DNA from 4 places in the Streptomyces sp. NPDC036764 genome. Region 1 is predicted to be linked to each of the others. Evidence: riboswitches for the same ligand, from Rfam matches in the RefSeq annotation. Region 1 holds a riboswitch; each other region holds the start of a gene.
The links. Region 1 has a riboswitch for cyclic di-AMP ahead of ACZ69Q_RS00560 (M23 family metallopeptidase). Riboswitches for the same ligand answer to the same signal wherever they lie in the genome.

Region 1 (5,697 bases):
GTTCTGACCGGGAACTTCGCCGACCCGTCGGACGCTGCATACAGTGGCAGGAACTCAAGCCGAACTGCTCGGCACGCTGCAGTTCACGCGACCGGAAGGACACCTTGCCCATGGGTCACACGGCCACACCGGAGGCACAATCCGGCGGCCTCACCGCGACGGAGCACCGCCTGGCCAACGGCCTGCGCGTGGTGCTCTCCGAGGACCACCTCACGCCGGTCGCCGCGGTCTGCCTCTGGTACGACGTCGGCTCCCGCCACGAGGTCAAGGGCCGTACCGGACTCGCCCACCTCTTCGAGCACCTGATGTTCCAGGGCTCGAACAGCGTCAAGGGCACGGGGCACTTCGAGCTCGTCCAGGGCGCCGGTGGCTCGCTGAACGGCACCACCAGCTTCGAGCGCACCAACTACTTCGAGACCATGCCCGCCCACCAGCTCGAGCTCGCGCTGTGGCTGGAGGCCGACCGCATGGGCAGCCTCCTGACGGCGCTCGACGAGGTGAGCCTTGAAAACCAGCGCGATGTCGTCAAGAACGAGCGCCGCCAGCGCTACGACAACGTCCCGTACGGCACGGCCTTCGAGAAGCTGACCGCGCTGTCGTACCCCGACGGACACCCGTACCACCACACGCCGATCGGCTCGATGGCCGACCTGGACGCGGCCAGCCTGGAGGACGCCCGCGCGTTCTTCCGCACCTACTACGCGCCCAACAACGCCGTCCTGTCCGTCGTCGGCGACATCGACCCGGAGCAGACGCTGGCCTGGGTCGAGAAGTACTTCGGCACGATCGCGGGCCACGACGGCAAGCCCGCCCCGCGCGACGGCTCGCTGCCCGACGTCATCGGCGAGCAGCTCCGCGAGGTCGTCGAGGAGAACGTCCCAGCGCGCGCGATGATGGCCGCCTACCGCCTCCCGAACGACGGCACGCGTGAGTGCGACGCCGCCGACCTGGCGCTGACCGTCCTCGGCGGCGGCGAGTCCTCCCGCCTCTACAACCGCCTCGTACGCCGCGACCGTACCGCCGTGGCGGCCAGCTTCGGCCTGCTGCGGCTGGCCGGCGCGCCCTCCCTGGGCTGGCTGGACGTGAAGACCTCCGCCGACGTCGAGGTGCCGGGCATCGAGTCGGCCGTCGACGAGGAGCTCGCCCGCTTCGCGCAGGAGGGTCCCACCGCCGAGGAGATGGAGCGGGCGCAGGCCCAGCTCGAGCGCGAGTGGCTGGACCGGCTCGGCACCGTCGCGGGCCGCGCCGACGAACTGTGCCGGTACGCCGTCCTGTTCGGCGACCCGCAGCTCGCGTTCACCGCCGTGCAGCGCGTCCTCGACATCACCGCCGAGGAGGTCAAGGCCGTCGCCCAGGCCCGTCTGCGCCCCGACAACCGCGCGGTGCTCGTGTACGAGCCGGTCGGCGACGAGGCCGAGGAACAGGAAGCCGCCGCCACCGACGGGGCCGCCCCCGTCACCGACGAGAACGAGGAGTCGGCGCAGTGACCGAGCTCGCCAGCATGGAGTTCCACCCGCAGCCCCAGGCGGGCCAGGCCCGGCCCTGGGCGTTCCCGGCACCCGAGCGCGGCAAGCTGGACAACGGCCTCACCGTCCTGCGCTGCCACCGCCCCGGCCAGCAGGTCGTCGCCGTCGAGGTGCTTCTGGACACGCCCCTGGACGCCGAGCCGAAGGGCCTCGACGGCATCGCCACGATCATGGCGCGCGCCCTGTCCGAGGGCACGGACAAGCACACCGCGGAGGAGTTCGCCGCCGAGCTGGAGCGCTGCGGCGCCACGCTCGACGCCTACGCCGACCACCCCGGCGTCCGGGTCAGCCTGGAGGTTCCCGTCTCCCGGCTGCCCAAGGCGCTCGGCCTGCTCGCCGACGCCCTCAGGGCGCCCGCGTTCGAGGACTCCGAGGTCGAGCGCCTGGTGCGCAACCGGCTCGACGAGATCCCGCACGAGCTGGCGAACCCCTCGCGCCGGGCCGCCAAGGAGCTCTCCAAGGAGCTGTTCCCGGCGACCGCGCGCATGTCCCGCCCGCGCCAGGGCACCGAGGACACCGTCGCCGGCATCGACTCGGCGTCCGTACGCGCCTTCTACGAGCGGCACGTACGCCCCGCCACCTCCACCGTCGTGGTCGTCGGCGACCTCACCGGCGTCGACCTCGACGCCCTGCTCGGCGACACCCTGGGCGCTTGGACCGGCTCCCCCGGTGAGCCGCGCCCCGTTGCGCCGGTCACCGCGGACGACACCGGACGGGTCGTCATCGTCGACCGTCCCGGCGCCGTCCAGACGCAGCTCCTGATCGGCCGTATCGGCCCCGACCGGCACGACCGCGTGTGGCCCGCGCAGGTGCTCGGCACCTACTGCCTCGGCGGCACCCTCACCTCCCGCCTGGACAAGGTCCTGCGCGAGGAGAAGGGCTACACCTACGGCGTGCGGGCGTTCGGCCAGGTCCTGCGCTCCGCCCCGGACGGCACCGGCGCGGCGATGCTCGCCATCAGCGGCTCCGTCGACACCCCGAACACCGGTCCGGCCCTCGACGACCTCTGGAAGGTCCTGCGCGGCGTCGCCGACGGCGGGCTCACCGACGCCGAGCGGGACTTCGCGGTGCAGAACCTCGTCGGGGTGGCGCCGCTGAAGTACGAGACCGCCGCGTCCGTGGCGAACACGCTGGCCGACCAGGTCGAGCAGCACCTGCCCGACGACTACCAGGCGACGCTCTACCAGCAGCTTGCCGCGACCGGCACGGTCGAGGCCACCGCGGCGGCCGTGAGCGCCTTCCCGGTGGACCGTCTGGTGACGATCCTCGTCGGCGACGCGGCCGAGATCCGGGAGCCGGTCGAGGCCCTCGGCATCGGTGAAGTCACCGTCGTGGCAGCCGAGTAGAGGACGAGCTCGCGCCGTCCGGCGCCACGCGCGCGTAGGGCCCTGGTGACCTATGAGTCACCAGGGCCCCCTTATGCCCGAATTGAGGCAGAGGTTGCCTGTCTGGCCTGTGGGATGCGCTACAAAAGCCGCGATCCGTTTGGGGATTGAAAGATGCCCCGTTTAGCGTCTTGCGGGCTGTCCGTCAGGCAGTGCGCCGCGTCCGCGGCACCGGACAGCCATCGCCGAGTCCCCGTACGGCGCGAGCCAGGGGAGCCGGGGACCCATCGAAGTCCCTGGGGTGAATCGGGCGCCCGCGCGAGCCGCGAGGGGGCCCGTAGGAGACCTTCCTGCTCCGAACCCGTCAGCTAACCCGGTAGGCGAGAGGGAAGGAAAGGACCAGCCACTTCATGGCGTTCACCTGCGCCACGGGGAAGAACCGCCCCACCGGGAAGCACCGTCGGCCCGGCCGGTTCGAGCGCACCACCGCCCGCGCGGCCGGAGTCGCCGCGCTCACCGCCACCGGCGTCGTCGGCGCCCTGGCCGCCCCCGCGCTCGCCGCCGAACCCGCCGCGGAGCAGACCGGCCTCATCCCCGTCATCACCGTCGAGAACTCGATCGCGGACCAGATCGACGCCCAGGCCATCGCCCAGGAGAGGGCGTCCAAGGAGGCCGCCGCCGCGAAGAAGGCCGCCGAGGAGGCCGCGCGCATGAAGGCGGCCGCGAAGGCCGTCCAGGAGCGCGAGGCCAAGGAGCGCGCCGCCCGCGAGGCCGAGCGCAAGCGCCTGCTGTCGTACGTCGCCCCGATCGCCGGCTCGTACGTCTCCACCGGCTACAAGACCGGCGGCGCCGTCTGGTCCTCCGGCAGCCACACCGGCGTCGACTTCCACGCGGCCAGCGGCACCTCCGTCCACGCGGTCGGCTCCGGCACCGTCGTGGAGGCCGGCTGGGGCGGGTCGTACGGCAACAACATCGTGATCAGGATGAACGACGGCACGTACACCCAGTACGGCCACCTGTCGTCCATCGGCGTCTCGGTGGGCCAGGCCGTCACCCCCGGCCAGCAGATAGGCCTGTCCGGCGCCACCGGCAACGTCACCGGGCCGCACCTGCACTTCGAGGCCCGCACGACGGCGGAGTACGGCTCCGACATCGACCCCGTCGCCTATCTGCGCGGGCACGGCGTGAACGTCTGACGCCGCCACCACGCGTCCTCGAAGCCCCGGCTCCCCGAGCCGGGGCTTTCGATGTTTCCCGGCGGATGCGCTGACCAAAAAATATCCATGGATTCCGGCTCGCCGTCGGAAATTCCGGCCGGTTGCAATAGAGTCCTCGGGAACACGTCATTCGTCGACGTTTCACGGGGATTAAGGCGGAGGTCGGTCATGCGTATTCCGGCGCATTCGGTGTGCACGGCGATCCGGGACGACATCGTCGCCGGTGTCTACGAGCGCGGCAGCCGGCTCACCGAGGAACTGCTCGCCCGCCGCTACGGTGTCTCCCGCGTCCCGGTGCGAGAGGCTCTGCGCACCCTGGAGGCGGAGGGCTTCGTCGTGACCCGGCGCCACGCGGGCGCGTGCGTCGCCGAACCGACCGAGCAGGAGGCCACCGACCTGCTGGAGATGCGCAGCCTGCTGGAGCCCCTCGGTGCCTCCCGGGCCGCCCAGCGGCGCACCGAGGCCCATCTGAAGGTCCTGCGCGGCCTGGTCAGGCTGGGGCAGGAGCGGGCCAAGCGGGGGAACAGCGACGACCTGCGCTCCCTGGGCGGCTGGTTCCACGAGACGCTCGCCCAGTCCACCGGCAGCCCCGCCCTGACCTCGATACTGGCCCAGCTCCGTCACAAGATCGCCTGGATGTATGCCGTGGACGCGCCCGCCGACCCCGTGGAGTCCTGGACCGAGCACGGCGCGATCGTGGACGCGGTGGCGCGCGGCGACGGCGAACGCGCCCGCGCGATCACGGCGCTGCACACCGAGCGCTCCCTCTCCGCGCACCGCCTGCGGTTCGGCACCGGCGGCGAGCGCCCGGATCGTGTGAGGAATTCGCAACATCCCGTAAACATGCCGAGCCTGCGGCATTAACACCGGCGCCGTATACAAAGAGGAGATATTCGGCGGCAGGGAATTTCTGCTGCCCTTTTTCGGATGTGCCACCGCCATCCCGTGAATTCCCAGAACGGCTGCCGGAAAACAGTGAAGCCGCGTCCGCCGGAAAGGCGGGCGCGGCTTCACCGTTCGCTACGGATACCCAATCAGGTCGATCAGACCGTCTCGGGCAGCTCCTCGAGTCCCTCGGAGACCAGCTTCGCCAGACGGTCGAGGGCGGCGTCCGCGCCCTCGGCGTCGGAGGCGAGGACGATCTCCTCGCCGCCCTGGGCGCCCAGACCCAGGACGGCCAGCATGGAGGCCGCGTTGACGGGGTTGCCGTCAGCCTTGGCGATCGTCACCGGGACGCCTGTGGCCGTGGCGGCTCGGACGAAGATGGAGGCGGGGCGGGCGTGGAGGCCCTCGGCCCAGCCGACGTTGACGCGGCGCTCAGCCATGTGATGCTGCCCTTCGGTGTTCAGGGTTGTCTAGACCAGTTTCCCACACACGTGAAGCATGCCGGAACGGGACGGCTGTCCCCCTCCGAAGTGACCGTGGGGTCGCGGCCTCGACCCCATGTGACGTCCCGAACAGACTGCCTCGCGCCGTTGTCGTACGCGAGCCGTAATCTGGGCCCCATGCAGAGCGCCTCGGACAGGCACGAGTACCCCGCCCACTGGGAAGCCGACGTGGTGCTGCGCGACGGCGGCACCGCGCGCATCCGCCCCATCACCGTCGATGACGCCGAGCGCCTGGTCAGCT
Region 2 (5,697 bases), 1.0 Mb from region 1:
GTGCGGGTGCACCCCGGCGAGGAATGGCTCTATGTCCTCGAAGGGCGGCTGCGGCTGCGCCTCGGGGACACCACACACCGGCTCGCGCCCGGCGACAGCGCGCACTTCGACTCGCTGACCCCGCACCGCATCGCCGCCGAGGACCCGGGCGGGGTCGAGCTGCTGTTCGTCCACACCTTGTTGCAGAGCCCCACGGCCACCCTGTGCCTGGGCCCCACCCCTGGAGAGACGCCATGAGTGACATGGAGGAGAAGTTCCCGCGCGCCCTGTGGGTGCGGCTCATCATCTACATCGCGGTGGGGCACGTCTTCGCCGCCTTCATCTACTTCCTGTTCGAGGCGGGCGCGAAGTAGGCACGGGTGCGCGGTGGCGGCCGGCGCCGGTCGAGCGCATGGGCGCGCGCCGGCGCGGACGCGGCGTCAGTCGAGCAGCCGCTCCCGCAGCCGCTCCCGGGACTCGGGGCTCAGCCGCACGCCCTGCTCCAGGTAGGTGTCGACGCCGCCCCACGTCTCCTCGATCGTCTCGAAGGCCGCCGTCAGATACTCGGCCCGCGCGTCGAACAGCGGGCTGAGCAGCTCCATGACCTCGGGCGAGTAGGCGGAGGCGTCGCTGCCGTTGCGGCGCACCTTGTAGCGGCGGTGCTTGGCGTTGGACTCCAGGTAGTCGGCGACGATCGCCTCGCGTTCCACGCCGAGGGCCAGCAGCGTCACGGCGATGGTCAGACCCGCGCGGTCCTTGCCGGCAGCGCAGTGCATCAGAGCTGGGACGCTGTCCTCGGCGAGCGAGTGGAGCACCTGGGAGTGTTCGCCGGTGCGCTCCTTGATGATCGAACGGTAGGAGACGATCATCCGGTTCGCGCCCTTGCCGTCCGCCAGGATCCCGCGCAGTTGGTCGAGATCGCCGTCCCGGACCATCTTCCAGAACTCCGCGCCGTCCGCCGGGTCGGACAGCGGCAGGTTGACATTGCGCACGCCGGGCAGCTCGATGTCCGGTCCTTCGAGCTTCTGGTCGGCCGCGTTGCGGAAGTCGAAGATCGTGTGCAGCCCCAGCGAGCCGAGGAAGCCGGCGTCCTCGGCGGTCGCGTGCGCGAGATGGCCGCTGCGGAACAGCACTCCGTGCCGCACCCGTCGTCCGTCCACCGTGGGCAGGCCGCCCACATCACGGAAGTTGCGAACCCCGGCCAGTTCGGGCTCGGTCGACGGGATCTGCTGCGTCACGGGGGCTCCTCCCGGTCGGCCCCGGCGGCGCGGCTCGGCGATGCGGCCGACGGGGTGCGATCTCGACCATACGACATGGATTCCAGGGCCAATGAGTTGTCCACAGGCGTTGCCTCAGGGCCGCACGACCCTTGATGATGTTGGTACTTGATCGCGCCTGTTCGTCTCTGTGAGGGTTTGATGCTGGACATCTCCGACAACGGCCGTACGTGGGTCCTCTCCGGGCCGACCAGCAGCTACGCCGTCCACCTGACCGACGGGGACGAGCTGCTGCACCTCCACTGGGGCCCGCGCATCGGGCTCGCCGACGCCGAGGCCCTCGCCGTCCGCCCGCTGCCGGAGTACTGGCCCTTCGAGTCCCCGCTGGACGGGCGCGAGGAGTACCCGGTCGAGGGCGGCCCGCGCTTCGTTCGGCCCGCCCTGTCCGTGCGCAGCGACGAGCGGCGCGGCACCGAGTGGAGCTTCGAGCGGCATGAGTCCGAGGGTGACGAACTGCGGTTGCTTTTTCGTGACGGCGCACTGAAGGTCACGCTGCACTACCGGATGCGCGAGGACGTCGTAGAGCGCTGGGTGACCCTGGACAACCAGGGAGGCGATCTGGAGCTGCTGCGCGCCGACTCGGCCACCTGGACGCTGCCGGAGAGGGAGGGCTGGCGGCTGTCCCAGTTGCACGGCCGCTGGGGCGCCGAGTCACGGCTGGCGCGGGCCCCCCTCACCTACGGCGAGAAGGTCATCGGCAGCCGCCGCGGGCACACCGGGCACCAGCATCTGCCGTGGGTCGCGCTCGACACGGACGCCACCGAGGAGCGCGGCGAGGTCTACGGCTGCGCGCTCGGCTGGTCGGGGTCCTGGCGGATCGCCGTGGCCCAACTCCCGGACGCGCGCGTGCAGGTCACCGGCGGCGCCGGACACGACGACTCCGGCCTGCTGCGGCTGGCGGCGGGGGAGTCCTTCACCACGCCCGTCTTCGCCGGCCTGTGGAGCGACGGCGGCTTCGGCGGCGCCAGCCGCGCCTGGCACGCGTATCAGCGCGCGTACGTGATCCCGGACGCCGACCAGGACCGGCCGGTGCTGTTCAACTCCTGGGAGGCGACGGAGTTCGACATCTCCGAGGAGCAGCAGAGCCTCCTCGCGCGGCGGGCCGCGGCCATCGGCGTCGAGCTGTTCGTGGTGGACGACGGCTGGTTCGGGACGCGCACCAGCGACCGCGCCGGGCTCGGCGACTGGACGCCCAACCCCGACCGCTTCCCCTCCGGCCTCAAGCCGCTCGCCGAGTACGTGCACGCGCTCGGCATGCAGTTCGGCATCTGGGTCGAACCGGAAATGGTCAATCCGGACAGCGAGCTGTACCGCGCGCATCCCGAGTGGGTTCAGTATCAATCGGGACGAAAGCGGACGGAATTCCGCAATCAACTAGTGCTGAACCTCGCCCGCGACGACGTCCGGGAGTACCTCTGGGAGCAGCTCGACGGGCTCCTCTCCAGTGCCCCGATCGACTATGTGAAGTGGGACTTCAACCGCTGCTTCAGCGACGCGGGCTGGCCCGGTGAGCCGTACCCGCAGCGCCTGTGGGTCGACCATGTGCGCGCCCTGTACGACCTGCTGGACCGGCTGCGCGCCGCTCACCCCGGCGTCGCCTTCGAGTCCTGCTCGGGCGGGGGCGGACGCATCGACCTCGGCGTGCTCGGCCGTACGGACCAGGTGTGGACCTCGGACAACACCGACCCCCTCGACCGGCTCGCCATCCAGCACGGCTTCAGCCAGATCCACCCCGCCCGGGCCATGGCCGCCTGGGTGACCGACAGCCCGAACGCCATGCTCAACCATCGCGCCAGCTCGCTGCGCTTCCGGTTCGTGAGCGCGATGGCCGGCGTGCTCGGGGTCGGCGGTGACCTTGCCCAGTGGACCGAGGAGGAGCTCGCCGAGGCGCGGGAGTGGGTGGAGCTCTACAAGGAGATCCGGCCCCTGGTGCAGCGCGGCGACCTGTACCGGCTGCGGGCCCCGCGGGGCGGGCTGAGCGCGGTGCAGTACGTGCTCGGGGACGAGGCGGTCGTCCTCGCCTGGCTCCAGGCGCAGAGCTTCGGCGAGCCCCTTCCGGCGCTGCGGCTGCGCGGCCTGGATCCGACAGCAGCGTATGAATGCCTTGAAACGGGCGAAATTCACCGAGGTGCCGTACTGGTGCATCACGGACTGCGTACCGGCTTGCGAGGCGACCTTGATGCGGCAGTTATTCGACTCCGTCGCATCTAGGCGTTCTGTCCGAATTGGCGCCTTCATTCCAACTCGCTCTGCAATAAGGAAAGCTGGAGCAGTGTCACGTGAGGAGCGTCATATCCGTGACCGTGAGTCGCCCGTCATGTCCACGTAATTCGTATGCTTTTCAAGGGGCTTTGGGTCCGGCGGCACTCCTGTATTTAACGGACGGTGACGGTTAATTCCCACAAGGGATCAACAGGAACGCATTCGGACGGAACCTCTCACTTGTTCCCATGCGTCTTCCTCGCTTACGTTCGCCACCAATCCGGACGGACGCCCAATCCTGCCGCCGCTCGGATTCCGCGCAAACTCACCCGTCCACGGCAGGAGCGGGGGACCCACAGGTAGAACCGCCTGTTCCGGTCTCCGGAACGGCTAGGGGTCAAGCCGCACCTCGGCGCGGCCGGGCATCTCCAGCCCGCACCCGACAGCTCACCTCGCAGGCGCCGGAGAGGAATTCGCCATGCCCGCGAAGGGTAAGCATCGCCGTCCGAAGTCCCTGCGCTTCACCCGCTCCATCGCCGTCGCCGGAACCGGTGGCGCCGCTCTCGCTCTCCCGCTCATGGGGGCAACCGGCGCCCACGCCGCTCCCTCGCAGTCCGTTTCGGAAAAGGCCGTTCAGTCCCTTCCGGTCGTCGGCCAGAAGGCCGTTGAGAAGAAGGCCGCCCAGAAGAAGGCTGACGTACGGACCTATTCTGTGAAGGTCGGCGACTACCTTTCGAAGATCGCCGACGAGCAGAACGTGAGCGGCGGCTGGAAGCGGCTCTACTCCGACAACCGCGAGGCCGTCGGCTCCGACCCGTCGCTGATCCACCCGGGACTCAAGCTCGCCATCGGCGGCAAGAAGGCCGCGACGACCGCCCCCAAGTCGTCGTCCTCCGCGCCCTCTTCGACGCACAAGTCGTCCTCGAAGGACTCGTCCGCCTCGAAGTCCTCCACGCCGAAGAAGGCGCAGAAGGCGACCACGGCCGCCGAGACCACCAGCACCGTCAACGGCTTCTCCGCCCCGCTGACCGGCGCCTCCCTCGGCACCGGTTACAAGGTCGCGGGCAGCATGTGGTCCAGCGGCTACCACACCGGCGTCGACTTCGCCGCCGCGACCGGCACCCCGCTGAAGGCGGTCGGCGCGGGCACCGTCGTCTCGGCCGGCTGGGGCGGCGCGTACGGCAACCAGGTCGTCATCCAGCTCGCCGACGGCTACTACGCCCAGTACGCCCACCTGTCGTCGCTCTCGGTCTCCAGCGGCCAGACCGTGACCGCCGGCCAGCAGATCGGCCTCTCCGGCGCGACCGGCAACGTCACCGGCCCGCACCTGCACTTCGAGATCCGCACCACGCCGGACTACGGCTCGGACGTGGACCCGGTTGCCTACCTGCGCGGCAAGGGTGTCGCCATCGGCTGACGCGACCCACGCGACAACCACTTGCCTGACACGCGGCCGAAGGCCGGACCCCGATCCCCGGGTCCGGTCTTCGGCATGTTTCGGGGGGTGTCGACAGGGCGGTTTGGCTTGACCACAACACCCCTGCTCAGAGGGTTATTCCAGGTTTGGTGAACACTTTAGGAGTGGCTTATCTCACCGATCGTCAACCCTTTCCTACGGTCGCGTAGGTCACATTCAAAGGTGAATCATGTGCCGATGTGGCAGACGATTCGAAGAGTGACAGCAGTGCAGTGATCGGGTCGTACGTTGCGGTGGGGGACAGCTTCACCGAGGGCGTCGGCGACCCCGGCCCCGACGGGGCGTTCGTCGGCTGGGCCGACCGGTTCGCGGTCCTCCTCGCGGACAGGCGACCCGAGGGCGACTTCAAGTACACCAACCTCGCCGTACGCGGCAAACTGCTCGACCAGATCATCGAGGACCAGCTTCCGAAGGCCGTCGAACTGGCCCCGGACCTGGTCTCGTTCTGTGCGGGCGGCAACGACATCATCCGACCCGGAACCGACCCCGACGAGGTCGCCGAGCGCTTCGAGCGGGCGATCATCCGGCTCACCTCGGCCGTCGGCACCGTCATGGTGACGACTGGCTTCGACACCCGTGGCGTACCCGTGCTGAAGCATCTGCGCGGCAAGATCGCCACGTACAACGGACATGTGCGGGCCATCGCCGACCGGTACGGCTGCCCGGTGCTCGACCTGTGGTCCCTGAAGACCGTTCAGGACCGCCGGGCCTGGGACGACGACCGGCTCCATCTGTCCGCCGACGGGCACACACGCGTGGCGC
Region 3 (5,697 bases), on a different contig from region 1:
GCCTGCGAGCTTGCGGCGCAGTGTCCGCCGTCGGCGACGGCCTTCAGCGTCGGCGCGGTGGTCGTCGCGGCCGACGGCACCGAGCTGGCGCGCGGGTACTCCCGCGAAGGCGGCGATCCCGTGGTGCACGCGGAGGAGGCGGCCCTGGCGAAGATCGCGGCCGGGGACCCGAGGCTCGCGTCCGCCACCGTGTACAGCAGCCTGGAGCCCTGCACGCACCGCTCGTCCCGGCCCGTGCCCTGCGCACGGCTGATCCTTCAAGCGGGCGTCCGCCGGGTGGTGACGGCGTGGCGGGAGCCGGACACGTTCGTGACGGGGGCCGACGGGAGCGGGATGCTGGCGGCGCAGGGCGTGGCCGTCCTGGTCCTGCCGGAGTACGAGGAGCGGGCCAAGGCGCCCAACGCCCACCTGGCGCCCTGAACCGCCTCCGCCAAGCCCTTTGAACCGCCTCCGTCACTCTCTGAATCGCCTCCGCCAAGCCCTTGAACCGCCTCCGTCACTCTCTGAATCGCCTCCGCCAAGCCCTTTGAACCGCCCTCCCGCCGCCCTGTGCGACCCGCTGTCCGATGTGACCTGGCCCGCACAACCGCCCGAAAAGTCCTGGTCAGAAACGGCTCCCGGGAAAGTCGTGTGCTTTGGGTCCCGCGGATGGCGTACTATGGATTCAACGACGCGGGGTGGAGCAGCTCGGTAGCTCGCTGGGCTCATAACCCAGAGGTCGCAGGTTCAAATCCTGTCCCCGCTACTGAAGACTCAGGGCCGGAACTGATTCAGTTCCGGCCCTGAGTGTTTTCCCGGTCGGCCCTCAGCGCTCGCCCCCACCACCGCTTCGGTGACCCTGGTGAGGTGGAGGAAGGGCGGATCTCATGCGCCGGTTCGTCCGGTCGCTCCCCGCCCTGCTGATCGCGGCCGGAGCCGTGTACGACCACGCCACACCCCTCGACTACACCGGCGCCCCGTTCCTCACCGCCGCGCCCCTGGTCGCCGCCCCGCTCCACTCGCAGCGCGGCACGGTGCTCACAGGCGTCGCGGCCATCCTCGTCCGGTTCATGCTCCGTGTCGTGCGCGGCAAGGGCATGGGCGCGGTCGGGGTGAGCGCGGTCGTGATCGGCGCCTTCCGGGAGGCCGCGGAACAGGAGGCCACGCTGGAGGCGGTCGCGCAGCGACTTGAGCGGGCGCTGGCGCGCGAGCGGGCCAGGCGCGAAGGGGGCGGGATCCGCGAAGGGTTCACCACGGTGGTACTCGCCGAACTGCCGCACGGCGACGCGACCGTGCGCCTCGTCAACCGCGGGCATCTCTCGCCCCTGCTGCTGTACGCCGACGGCACCGTACGCCCGCTGCCCGCCACCGAACCCGCCCTGCCGCTGGGCATGAGCGAGCTCGGCACCTGGCCCGACCGGGCCGAGGAGGCCGCCTTCCCGTGCGGGGCCACGCTGCTGCTGTACACCGACGGGCTGTCCGAGGCGCGGGACGACGGCGGACGGTTCTACGACCCCGAGACGGGCCTCGCGGGGCGCGCCAACGCACTGCGCGAACCGGGTGCGTTGCTCGGTGTGCTTTCGGTGGAGGTGCGACGGCACTCCGGTGGAGGGATGGCGGACGACATGGCCCTCATGGCCCTACGCCGGGGCGCCCGCGCCACGCCGCCGCGATCCCTCGACCGCCGTCACCGGCGGTGATCGGTCGACCGCCCTCCGCATAACAACTGACATACCGTCAATACCTGTGAGGCCTCTGAGCCTGGGCCAACTCGCCCGAATTAGGCCACTCATGACCCGTAAGTCCAGGCGAAAATCGTTAATGATCAAGAGGAACAGCTTGGAATCCATACCCCGCGTCTATTAACGTTCGATAACGCAGCGCGGTCGTCCCAGCCGTCACAAGAGTCGGCTCCGTGCGCACGCGCCGAGTCCCGCAAGGGAGCCGGGGAACCACCACCCTGGGGTGAATCGCACGGATTCCGCCGTGGAAGCACGGTTGGTATACGCGCGTAGGAGACCTTCCTGCTCCGAACCCGTCAGCTAACCCGGTAGGCGAGAAGGAAGGAAAGGAGTACGCCCACGTGGCGTCAAACCGGCCTGCTCCGCAAGCCCCGTTCGTGCCGAGCCAGCGCACCACCGACACCTTCGGCTACGACAGCTACCGCACCGACGAGGGCCCGTTCGAGGAGTGGAACCCCACCGCGGAGTCCATTCGTCCCGTTCGCGGCAGGCATCGCGTCTCCAAGCAGCGCGGCGGGGGACTCGCCCGCAGCTCCACGGTTCTCGGCGTCGGCGTCATAGCCGCCGTCGGCGCGGGCGGCATGGCCAGCGCGAACAGCGGCAAGCCGCCGGTCGCCATCACCATGCCCGACCTGCCGCTGATCTCCGACGACTCCTCCGAGCCCGCCGAGGACACGGCCACCGCGTTCAGCACGATGGGCGAGACCACCGAGCAGACCGCGCAGGGCTCCGACGCCGGCGAGGCGCTGCGCAGCCGGATCATCGCCCAGGCCGAGCTCCAGCAGGACCAGATCGACAGCAAGGCCGCCGCCGCTGCCGTCGCCGCCGCCGAGAAGGAGGCCGCCGAAGCGGCCGCCAAGGCGGAGGAGGAAGCCAAGGCCAAGGCCGCCGCCGCGAAGGCCGCCGCCGAGGAAGAGGCCCGCAAGAAGGCCGAGGCCGAGCGCCTCGCCGAGCTGGCCAAGCAGTACACGCTGCCGACCTCCTCGTACACCATCACCTCGACGTTCGGTCAGGCCGGCGCCTACTGGTCCTCCGGCTACCACACGGGCCTCGACTTCGCCGCCCCCACCGGGACGCTGATCAAGGCGATCCACTCCGGCACGGTCACCTTCGCCGGCTGGGACGGCTCGTACGGCTACAAGACCGAGATCACCCTCGACGACGGCACCGAGCTCTGGTTCGCGCACCAGTCCTCGATCAGCGTCAGCGTGGGCCAGAAGGTCAACACGGGCGACGTCATCGGCCGCGTCGGTGCCACGGGCAACGTCACCGGCGCCCACCTGCACCTCGAGGTGCACCCCGACGGCGCCGCCAACGGCATCGACCCGATGGCGTGGCTCCAGGGCAAGGGCCTCACCCCCTGAGGCACCCCCCGCCGGTCGTTCAATTCTGATCCCCGGCGGTCCTGACGGCGACCCCCCGACGTCAGGACCGCCGGTTTCGGCATGCCCGCAGAGCCTGTTGGCGCCCCCTGAATCCCGGCCCGGTCACATCCGGTACGGGTTGTACGCGGGGTACGGCGCCGCCGGGCCGTACACGGGAGCGTCGACCTGGCCGTAGGACTGCCAGTAGACCGGCGCCGGCGCCGCGTACGTCTGCCCGTACCTGTGCTCGTATCCCCACCAGGCCTGTGCGGCGGCCGCGTGCTCCAGGGCCGGGCGGGCGAACTCCCGGCGGTGCCACAGCTCGTGCAGCAACTCCTGTTCCCGTACGACGAAGTCCGCGCCGGCCCGCCCGCGGCGCCCCCGGTGCCGTAGGAACGCGAGCGAGGTCGCGTAGGCCTCGTACTGCGCCACGGCCCGCGCCGCCGACCGCCCGCCGTGGTGGCGCGCGTACTGCCGGGCGACCCGTCGGTCCCGCATCGAGCCCAGCGCGAACGGCTCGCCCGGCGCCAGCCACCCGGCGACGACATAGGCGGGCAGTTCCTCGCGCACGGTCCGCAGCTCGCGCTGGCGGGTCCAGATCACCAGCCAGGTCAGCAGCCCGAACGCGGGCACCATGAGGGTCGCGTACACGGCGAAGAAGCCGTACTCGCCGAAGGTCGAGGAGCCGTTCCACAGGGCGTGCATGCCCATCGCGAGCAGCAGGCCGAGGAGCGGGAGCAGGACGCGGCGCACATGCTGGCGCTCACCCGACAGCGCGGCGATGCCGAAGCCGATGCCGGTCAGGACGGTGAAGAGCGGGTGCGCGAAGGGCGACATGATCACGCGGACGAAGAAGGTCGCCGCCGTGACGGAGGCGATGCCGCGGTCGCCGGTGAGCTGGTCGGTACCGAAGGCGGTACCGAGGTAGAGGATGTTCTCGGTGAAGGCGAAGCCGGTGGCGGTGACCCCGGCTATCACCACGCCGTCGACGATGCCGGTGAAGTCCCGGCGGCGGAAGAGGAAGAGCAGCAGCACGGCCGCGGACTTCGCCATCTCCTCCACGACGGGCGCTATGACGGTCGCGCCCAGGGTGTCCGCGTGCGACGGATCGGCCGTCGCGGTCGCTATCCATTTGGTCGCGAAGCTGTTGGCGACGATCGCTATCAGCGCGGCCGCGCAGGCACCCCAGGCGAAGGAGAACAGCAGATTGCGCCAGGGCCCCGGCTCGACCCGGTCCAGCCAGCGGAAGGAGGCCACCAGCAGCGGCACGGGCAGGACGGCGAGCCCGAGGCCGACCAGGAACCCTTCGGTGCCGGTCTGCTCGCGCACCAGCGCGAGGATGACCAGCCCGGAGAGCGTGAGCAGGGTGCTGAGCGCGCCGTAGCGCACCCATCGCCTGTGCCACCAGTGCGCGTGCCGCAGTGCGCCGCCGGTGGGACCGGTGGGGTGCGTCGGGTACGGGGGACTGGTGGCCACGGCATTGACCCTAACGAGGCAGAGGCGCCGCCCGCAGCAGCGCGAGGGGGCTCGGGCGCCGGTGGGGTTGTTGTCGGTGCTGCTGTCGATGTTCTCGTGGGTGCTGTTCTCCCCGCTGCTCCTACCGCTGTACGCGGCGGAAGAGCAGGTCGTTCACCACATGACCCTTGTCCAGTCCCTGGCCCTCGAAACGGGTCAGCGGCCGGAACTCGGGACGGGGCGCGAAACCGCCGTCGGCAACGGTGTTCTCGAAGGCGGGATGCGCGGTGAGCACTTCGAGCATCTGTTCGGCGTACGGCTCCCAGTCGGTGGCGCAGTGCAGCAGCGCGCCGGGCCGCAGCCGGGTCGCGGCGAGGCTGAGGAACTCGGGCTGGATGAGCCGCCGCTTGTGGTGCCGCTTCTTGGGCCAGGGGTCCGGGAAGTAGACGCGCAGCCCGTCGAGCGCGTCCGGCTCCAGCATCTCCCGCAACAGGATGATGGCGTCGCCGTTGGCCACGCGGACGTTGCCGAGTCCGTGGTGGTCGGCGAGGTTGAGGAGGTTTCCCTGCCCCGGGGTGTGGACGTCGACCGCGAGGATGTTGGTGCCGGGGTCGTCGGCGGCCATCTGCGCGGTGGCCTCGCCCATGCCGAAGCCGATCTCCAGGACGACGGGGTTGTCGTTCCCGAACAGCTCGGCCAGGTCGACGACGCACTGCCCGTCGATGTCCAGGCCCCACTTGGGCCACAGCCGCTGCAACGCGTCGGCCTGCCCCGCGGTCACCCTGCTGCGCCGTGGCTGGAAACTCCGGATCCGCCGCTCGAAGTGCGACCCGGCCGGATCGGCCCTGGGCCCGTCCGGGAACCGCGGCTCACCCTTGGCCCGGGTGTGCCGGACGGAGAGCCCGGGAACATGATGCAGACCCTCGCCACCGATCTCGGACTGAGCGGGGGTGGCGGGGTGGGGGACTTCGGAGGCGTTGAGGGAGTCAGACACAGTGGGGTCGATTTTACGGGGAGCAGGACAAGGCGGATCCACGGCCGTCCCGGCCCCCGCGGACCAGCTCGCCCGCGGCAAGGGCGGCCCCTCCCTGCGGCCCCGCTCACACGGAGCCCAGCACCGCCAACGCCCTGCGTGCCACCTCCCGCCCGATCGGCAG
Region 4 (5,697 bases), on a different contig from region 1:
CTGTCTTTCTATCGGTTCGGTTCTCACTGGGCGGCGGCGTCGGCCTTGTCGACCCCGTCCCAGATGTTCGCGTACCAGGGGCGGTCGGCCGCGCTCTGGTCGGTCCGCGACTTCTTCGCCGCGTCCGGGTCGACCACGATGTAGCCGGTCTCCCCGGGCATCACATAGTGCAGCCGCTGCCGGATCTGCTGCTCGGCGTACGCGTCGTCCTGCCAGCGTGCCTTGATGTCACGCAGGTCCTCGACGCGCTGGGCGGCCTCCTCCTTCTCCCGTTGGAGGTCGGCGATCTCGGCACGCTGGGAGACGTACTGCCTTATGGGGTAGGCCAGCGCCACGACGAGGGAGCAGACCACCAGCGCGAGCAGCGCGGCGCGGCTGGTGAGCCGGGAGCGCCGGGCCTGCCGCTTGGTCTGGGAGCGGTAGACGCGGGCCGCAGTCTGCTCGCCGAGCAACCGGATCCTGGTCGCGGTGGAGAAACGGTCCCGGTCCTTGACGGCCATCGGCTCTCGCCTCCCCTTTCACGTGCGTACGTCCCCGCACACGGTACGGGACCGAGTACGGGGACGTACGTACGACTGGCTAAGCCTTACCCAGGTGGGGTCAGCCCTTGAAGCGCGGGAAGGCGCTGCGGCCGGCGTACACCGCGGCGTCGTCGAGGATCTCCTCGATGCGCAGGAGCTGGTTGTACTTGGCGACGCGCTCGGAGCGGGCCGGGGCGCCGGTCTTGATCTGGCCGCAGTTGGTGGCGACGGCCAGGTCGGCGATGGTGACGTCCTCGGTCTCGCCGGAGCGGTGGGACATCATGCACTTGAAGCCGCTGCGCTGGGCGAGCTCGACGGCGTCCAGGGTCTCGGTGAGCGAGCCGATCTGGTTCACCTTGACGAGCAGGGCGTTGGCGGCGCCGTCGTCGATGCCGCGGGCCAGGCGCTCCGGGTTGGTGACGAAGAGGTCGTCACCGACGATCTGGACCTTGTCGCCGAGCTTTTCGGTGAGGACCTTCCAGCCGGCCCAGTCGTCCTCGAACAGCGGGTCCTCGATGGAGACGAGCGGGTAGGCCGCCACGAGCTCCTCGTAGTACTCCGTCATCTCGGCGGCGGAGCGCTCCTTGCCCTCGAAGAGGTACTTGCCGTCCTTGTAGAACTCGGAGGCGGCGACGTCGAGCGCGAGGGCGATCTGCTCGCCGGGGGCGTAGCCGGCTTCCTTGATCGCTTCGAGGATGAGGTCGAGGGCCTCGCGGTTGGAGCCGAGGTTCGGGGCGAAGCCGCCCTCGTCGCCGAGCCCGGTGGACAGGCTGCGGCTCTTCAGGACCTTCTTGAGGGTGTGGTAGACCTCGGTGCCCCAGCGCAGCGCCTCGGAGAAGGACTCCGCGCCGATCGGGGCGATCATGAACTCCTGGATGTCCACGTTGGAGTCGGCGTGCGAGCCGCCGTTCAGGATGTTCATCATCGGAACGGGCAGCAGGTGCGCGTTCGGGCCGCCCAGGTAGCGGAAGAGCGGGAGGTCGCTGGCCTCGGAGGCGGCGTGGGCGACGGCGAGGGAGACGCCGAGGATGGCGTTGGCGCCGAGGGAGCCCTTGTTGTCGGTGGCGTCCAGGTCGAACATGGCCTGGTCGATCAGGCGCTGCTCGGTGGCGTCGTAGCCGACGAGCTCCGGGCCGATCTGCTCGATGACGGCGAGGACGGCCTTCTCGACACCCTTGCCCTGGTAGCGGTTCGGGTCACCGTCGCGGAGCTCGATGGCCTCGAAGGCGCCCGTGGAGGCGCCGGACGGAACGGCGGCACGACCCGTGCTGCCGTCGTCGAGGCCGACCTCGACCTCGACCGTGGGGTTACCTCGGGAGTCCAGGATTTCCCGGGCTACGACGACGTCGATGGACGGCACGAGCATCTCCTTCATGGGATGTGACGCGGGTACGCAGTCCGCGGTGGGTACTGCGAGACGAGCCTAACCGGCTCCGGGCATCAGACCAGCGGTCGACCGCCCCGTGGACAGAACCGAGAGTAAATTGTTTCCGAACGGAACAAAAATGTCCGCCCACAACCGCACACAACAAAGAGCCCCGCCCCGGTGCGTACGGGGGAAAACGCACCGAGGCGGGGAGTTCGTGGGGACGGGGGCGACCCTCACGACGCCTTCACTATGAGGTCCACGGATGTGAAGGCGCTGTGGTTCAACCGTGGGCCGCGTATTCGCCGCGGCCGCGCCCTCTTACTTCAGGTGGAGCTGCTGACCGGGGTAGATCAGGTCGGCGTCCTCGACGATGTCCTTGTTCAGCTTGAAGAGCTTCTCCCAGCCGCCCTTGACGTTCTTCTTCTCGGCGATCGAGCTGAGGGTGTCGCCCTTGACGACCTTGTACTCGCCGTCGCCCTTCTTGACCTTCTTGCCGGTCGGGGTGGTGACGGTCTTGGTGCTCTTCTTCGCCGCCGGGCGGTCGGCGGAGCGGGAGGCCGACTGCTGCTCGGAGGAGCGGGTGGTGGACTCGGTGCTCTGCGAGGAGCCGCCGGCGGGAGCGCCGGTGTAGGCGGCGCTCGACAGGCCGGTGCCGCAGTTCGGCCAGGCACCCTTGCCCTGGCCAGCGAGGACCTTCTCGCCTATCGCGATCTGCTGGGCCTTGGTGGCCTGGTCGGCGGTGGCGGCGTACTGGGTGCCGCCGTACGCGGCCCAGGTGGAGGCGGAGAACTGCAGACCGCCGTAGTAGCCGTTGCCGGTGTTGATCGACCAGTTGCCGCCGGCCTCGCACTGGGCGACGGCGTCCCACTCGGAGGCGGTGGCGGCCGAGGCGCTGCCGGCCGCCATCAGCGGGGCGGCGACGGCGGCGGCACCGGTGACGCCGACGACGGCGATGGCGCGAGCGGCCTTGGACGGACGACGGTGCTTGCCCTTGCTGGAAAACAGCATGGTTGGATCCCCTCACCGACGCCTACGAGGTGAGCTGTCGGGTTCGGGCCGGTTGAGTTGCCCGGCCGCGCACGTTCGCCTCTCGGCTCCCGCTGCGCGGCTTCACCCCGAGCCGGTTCCGGCCGTGCGGCCCCGAAGGACCTCAACTGCCGGACCCGGCGCAAACCTTGGGTCCCCCGCTCCTGCCTACGGCGCTTGACGCGACGACTGTTCCCGTACGACCGCCGGCAGGATTCGGCGTGACGGCTGTCGGGGCTCGCACTGGTGGCGAGCGGTCATGACCGTAGACACGCGATTCGCGGAATTACAAAGACGATCAGGGCTTCTGAGATCTATCTCTCACTCCATCTAAAACGGACATTCACCGCGAAACATGACGCGAACTGCCGCTGTTTTTCGCCCTGTTCGACCGCTATTTGACGGGGACGTCCAGGGTCTGACCGGGAGAGATGTGGTTCGCGTCAACACCGATGGCCTTCCGGTTCGCCTGGTACAGCGCGCGCCATCCGCCGTCGAGGTCAAGGGAGTCGGCGATGGAGGCGAGAGTGTCGCCCTCGCGGACCTTGTACGAGGCATGGCGTCCGGTGGACTTGGTGGCCGCCTCGACGGTGTCGCTCTCGTCGGCGCTGGGGCCGCGGTGCCGACCGGTGCCGGTCGTCGCTTCCTCGACCGCACCCTCGGCCGCGCCGTCGACCGAGCCGGTGTCGACCAGGCTCCAGGAGCCCGCATCTTGCGACCAGTTGTCCTGATTGTCCGCCTCGGGCGTCTCGACGGGCGAGCTCTCCGGCGATCGCGAGTCCGTCGCTTCGGGCGACGCATCGGACTTGGAGGACTTGTCGGGCGTAGAGGACGAAGACGGCGAGGAAGAGGACTTCTCGGGCGATTCGGACGAAGTCTCGGGAGTGCCGCTCGCCGAATTCGAGGGATCGCCGGACGGCGTCGACGTGTCGGAGGAATCGCCGGAGCCGGAGGAGCCGGACTCCTCTGATGAATCGGCCGAATTCGATGAGTTGGACGAATCGAGCAATCCGGATGATCCGGATACTTCGGAGGGTGAGTCGTCCTCCACTCCGGTGTCGAGGTCGACCGATCCGGACTTCTTGGTGAGCCCGTTGAGTACGGCGCACGTGCCCCAGGGGCTGGTCCCCCGGTCCGCGAGGATGTCCTGGGCCACGGCTATCTGCTGCGAGCGGCTGGCCAGGTCGGGGCTGGAGGCGTAGTCCAGGCCGCCGTACTTCTCCCAGTCGTCCTGGGTCAACTGGAGTCCGCCGTAGTGCCCGTTGCCGCTGTCGGCGCTCCACGAGCCGCCGCTCTCGCACTCGGCCACCTTGTCCCACACGGTGCCGTCGGCGGCGCTCGCGCCGGTGGCGCCGAGGAGCGGGATGGCGATCGCTGACCCGGTGACTCCGGCCGCGACGAGGAGAGCCGGAGCCTGACGGGGGCGACGGTGACGACCGTTCCCGGAGAGCATGCGGGGACCTTTCGCGAGGCAGCACTGAACACGGCGCGTAAACCTGGACGCCTTGTTGATCCGTGAACGTATAGGCAGACGATCACTTGTCACAAGTTAATGCCGCGTAGATCACGTGAAGATCACAGTCATGAGTGCGTGTCACGTTTGCGGAGGTGGACGTACTCACCCAACCGGGGTGAACTCCACCGGAAGCGTACGCAGTCCGCGCATGATGAGCCCGCCCCGCCACCTCAACTCCCCCGGATCCACGGCGAGTCGGAGATCCGGGAGGCGGGTGAGGAGCGTGGCGAGGGCGGTCTGGCCCTCCAGACGGGCGAGCGGGGCGCCGAGGCAGTAGTGGATGCCGTGGCCGTAACCGAGGTGCTGGTTGTCGCGGCGGCCGAGGTCGAGGACGTCGGGGTCGGCGAACCGCTCCGGGTCGCGGTCGGCGGCGGCCAGGACGACCAGGACGGGGTCGCCGGCCGCGATGTCCTGCCCGCCGATGGTGAGCGGCTCGGTGGCGAAGCGCCAGGTGGCGAGCTCGACCGGGCCGTCGTAGCGCAGGAGTTCCTCTACGCCGGTCTCCAGCAGGGCGGTGTCGTGGGCGGCCAGGGAGGTCTGGAGGCGGGCCCGCTGCTCGGGGTGGGTGAGCAGGGCGAAGGTGCCGTTGCCGATGAGGTTGACGGTCGTCTCGAAGCCGGCGAACAGCAGGATGAAGGCCATGGCCGCGGCCTCGTTCTCGGTGAGGTGCTCACCGTGGTCGGAGGCACGGATGAGACCGGAGATGAGGTCCTCGCCGGGGTCGGGGGTGGCCGGAAGTGCCTCACGCTTGCGGTGGATCAGCTCGGCCAGATACCCGCGCATCTTCTTGACCGACCGCGCGACCCCGCCCCTGGGGCCGCCCTGGTGGCGGATCATCATGCCCGCCCAGTCCCGGAAGTCGTCCTGGTCCTCGCGCGGGACGCCGAGCAGGTCGCAGATCGCGTAGATGGGGAGAGGGAAGGCGAACTCGTGGATGAGGTCGGCGCTCCCCTCCGCCGCGAACCGGTCGATGAGCTGATCGGTGAGCTCCTGCACCCGTGGCGCGAACTCGGCGACCCTGCGGGGCGTGAAGGCCTTGGAGACGAGCCGGCGGAGCCTGGTGTGGTCCGGCGGGTCGATGTTGAGCAGATGCGTCATCAGCTCGGCCTTGCGCTCCCCCGGGATACCGGTCTTGCCCTTGGCGTGCGCGGGCTCGTCGTGGTGGGCCGGATTCTTGGAGAGCCGGGTGTCGGCGAGCGTCTGCTTGGCGTCGGCGTACCGGGTGACCAGCCAGGCCTCCACCCCGCTGGGGAGCCGGGTCCGGT

Region 2: another riboswitch for cyclic di-AMP. It lies ahead of ACZ69Q_RS04975 (peptidoglycan DD-metalloendopeptidase family protein); the one in region 1 lies ahead of ACZ69Q_RS00560 (M23 family metallopeptidase).
Region 3: another riboswitch for cyclic di-AMP. It lies ahead of ACZ69Q_RS42760 (M23 family metallopeptidase); the one in region 1 lies ahead of ACZ69Q_RS00560 (M23 family metallopeptidase).
Region 4: another riboswitch for cyclic di-AMP. It lies ahead of ACZ69Q_RS33330 (transglycosylase family protein); the one in region 1 lies ahead of ACZ69Q_RS00560 (M23 family metallopeptidase).

The regions. Positions count from the first base shown of each region.
Region 1 is NZ_JBVJPT010000001.1:134,472-140,168, forward strand. It holds gene ACZ69Q_RS00550 (M16 family metallopeptidase) at 111-1,487, shown strand; gene ACZ69Q_RS00555 (M16 family metallopeptidase) at 1,484-2,872, shown strand; cyclic di-AMP (ydaO/yuaA leader) riboswitch at 3,085-3,249, shown strand; gene ACZ69Q_RS00560 (M23 family metallopeptidase) at 3,262-4,047, shown strand; gene ACZ69Q_RS00565 (GntR family transcriptional regulator) at 4,237-4,932, shown strand; gene ACZ69Q_RS00570 (HPr family phosphocarrier protein) at 5,112-5,393, opposite strand; gene ACZ69Q_RS00575 (bifunctional acetate--CoA ligase family protein/GNAT family N-acetyltransferase) at 5,574-5,697, shown strand, end outside.
Region 2 is NZ_JBVJPT010000001.1:1,158,891-1,164,587, forward strand. It holds gene ACZ69Q_RS04955 (helix-turn-helix domain-containing protein) at 1-237, shown strand, start outside; gene ACZ69Q_RS04960 (DUF6126 family protein) at 234-353, shown strand; gene ACZ69Q_RS04965 (tyrosine-protein phosphatase) at 420-1,217, opposite strand; gene ACZ69Q_RS04970 (alpha-galactosidase) at 1,398-3,467, shown strand; cyclic di-AMP (ydaO/yuaA leader) riboswitch at 3,775-3,932, shown strand; gene ACZ69Q_RS04975 (peptidoglycan DD-metalloendopeptidase family protein) at 3,937-4,875, shown strand; gene ACZ69Q_RS04980 (SGNH/GDSL hydrolase family protein) at 5,148-5,697, shown strand, end outside.
Region 3 is NZ_JBVJPT010000021.1:19,488-25,184, reverse strand. It holds gene ACZ69Q_RS42775 (dihydrofolate reductase family protein) at 1-420, shown strand, start outside; tRNA gene ACZ69Q_RS42770 (tRNA-Met) at 672-745, shown strand; gene ACZ69Q_RS42765 (PP2C family protein-serine/threonine phosphatase) at 867-1,679, shown strand; cyclic di-AMP (ydaO/yuaA leader) riboswitch at 1,894-2,051, shown strand; gene ACZ69Q_RS42760 (M23 family metallopeptidase) at 2,063-3,085, shown strand; gene ACZ69Q_RS42755 (PrsW family intramembrane metalloprotease) at 3,209-4,561, opposite strand; gene trmB (tRNA (guanosine(46)-N7)-methyltransferase TrmB) at 4,683-5,534, opposite strand; gene lhgO (L-2-hydroxyglutarate oxidase) at 5,641-5,697, opposite strand, start outside.
Region 4 is NZ_JBVJPT010000012.1:102,864-108,560, forward strand. It holds gene ACZ69Q_RS33320 (FtsB family cell division protein) at 24-500, opposite strand; gene eno (phosphopyruvate hydratase) at 601-1,887, opposite strand; gene ACZ69Q_RS33330 (transglycosylase family protein) at 2,209-2,898, opposite strand; cyclic di-AMP (ydaO/yuaA leader) riboswitch at 2,903-3,102, opposite strand; gene ACZ69Q_RS33335 (transglycosylase family protein) at 3,311-4,369, opposite strand; gene ACZ69Q_RS33340 (cytochrome P450 family protein) at 4,535-5,697, opposite strand, start outside.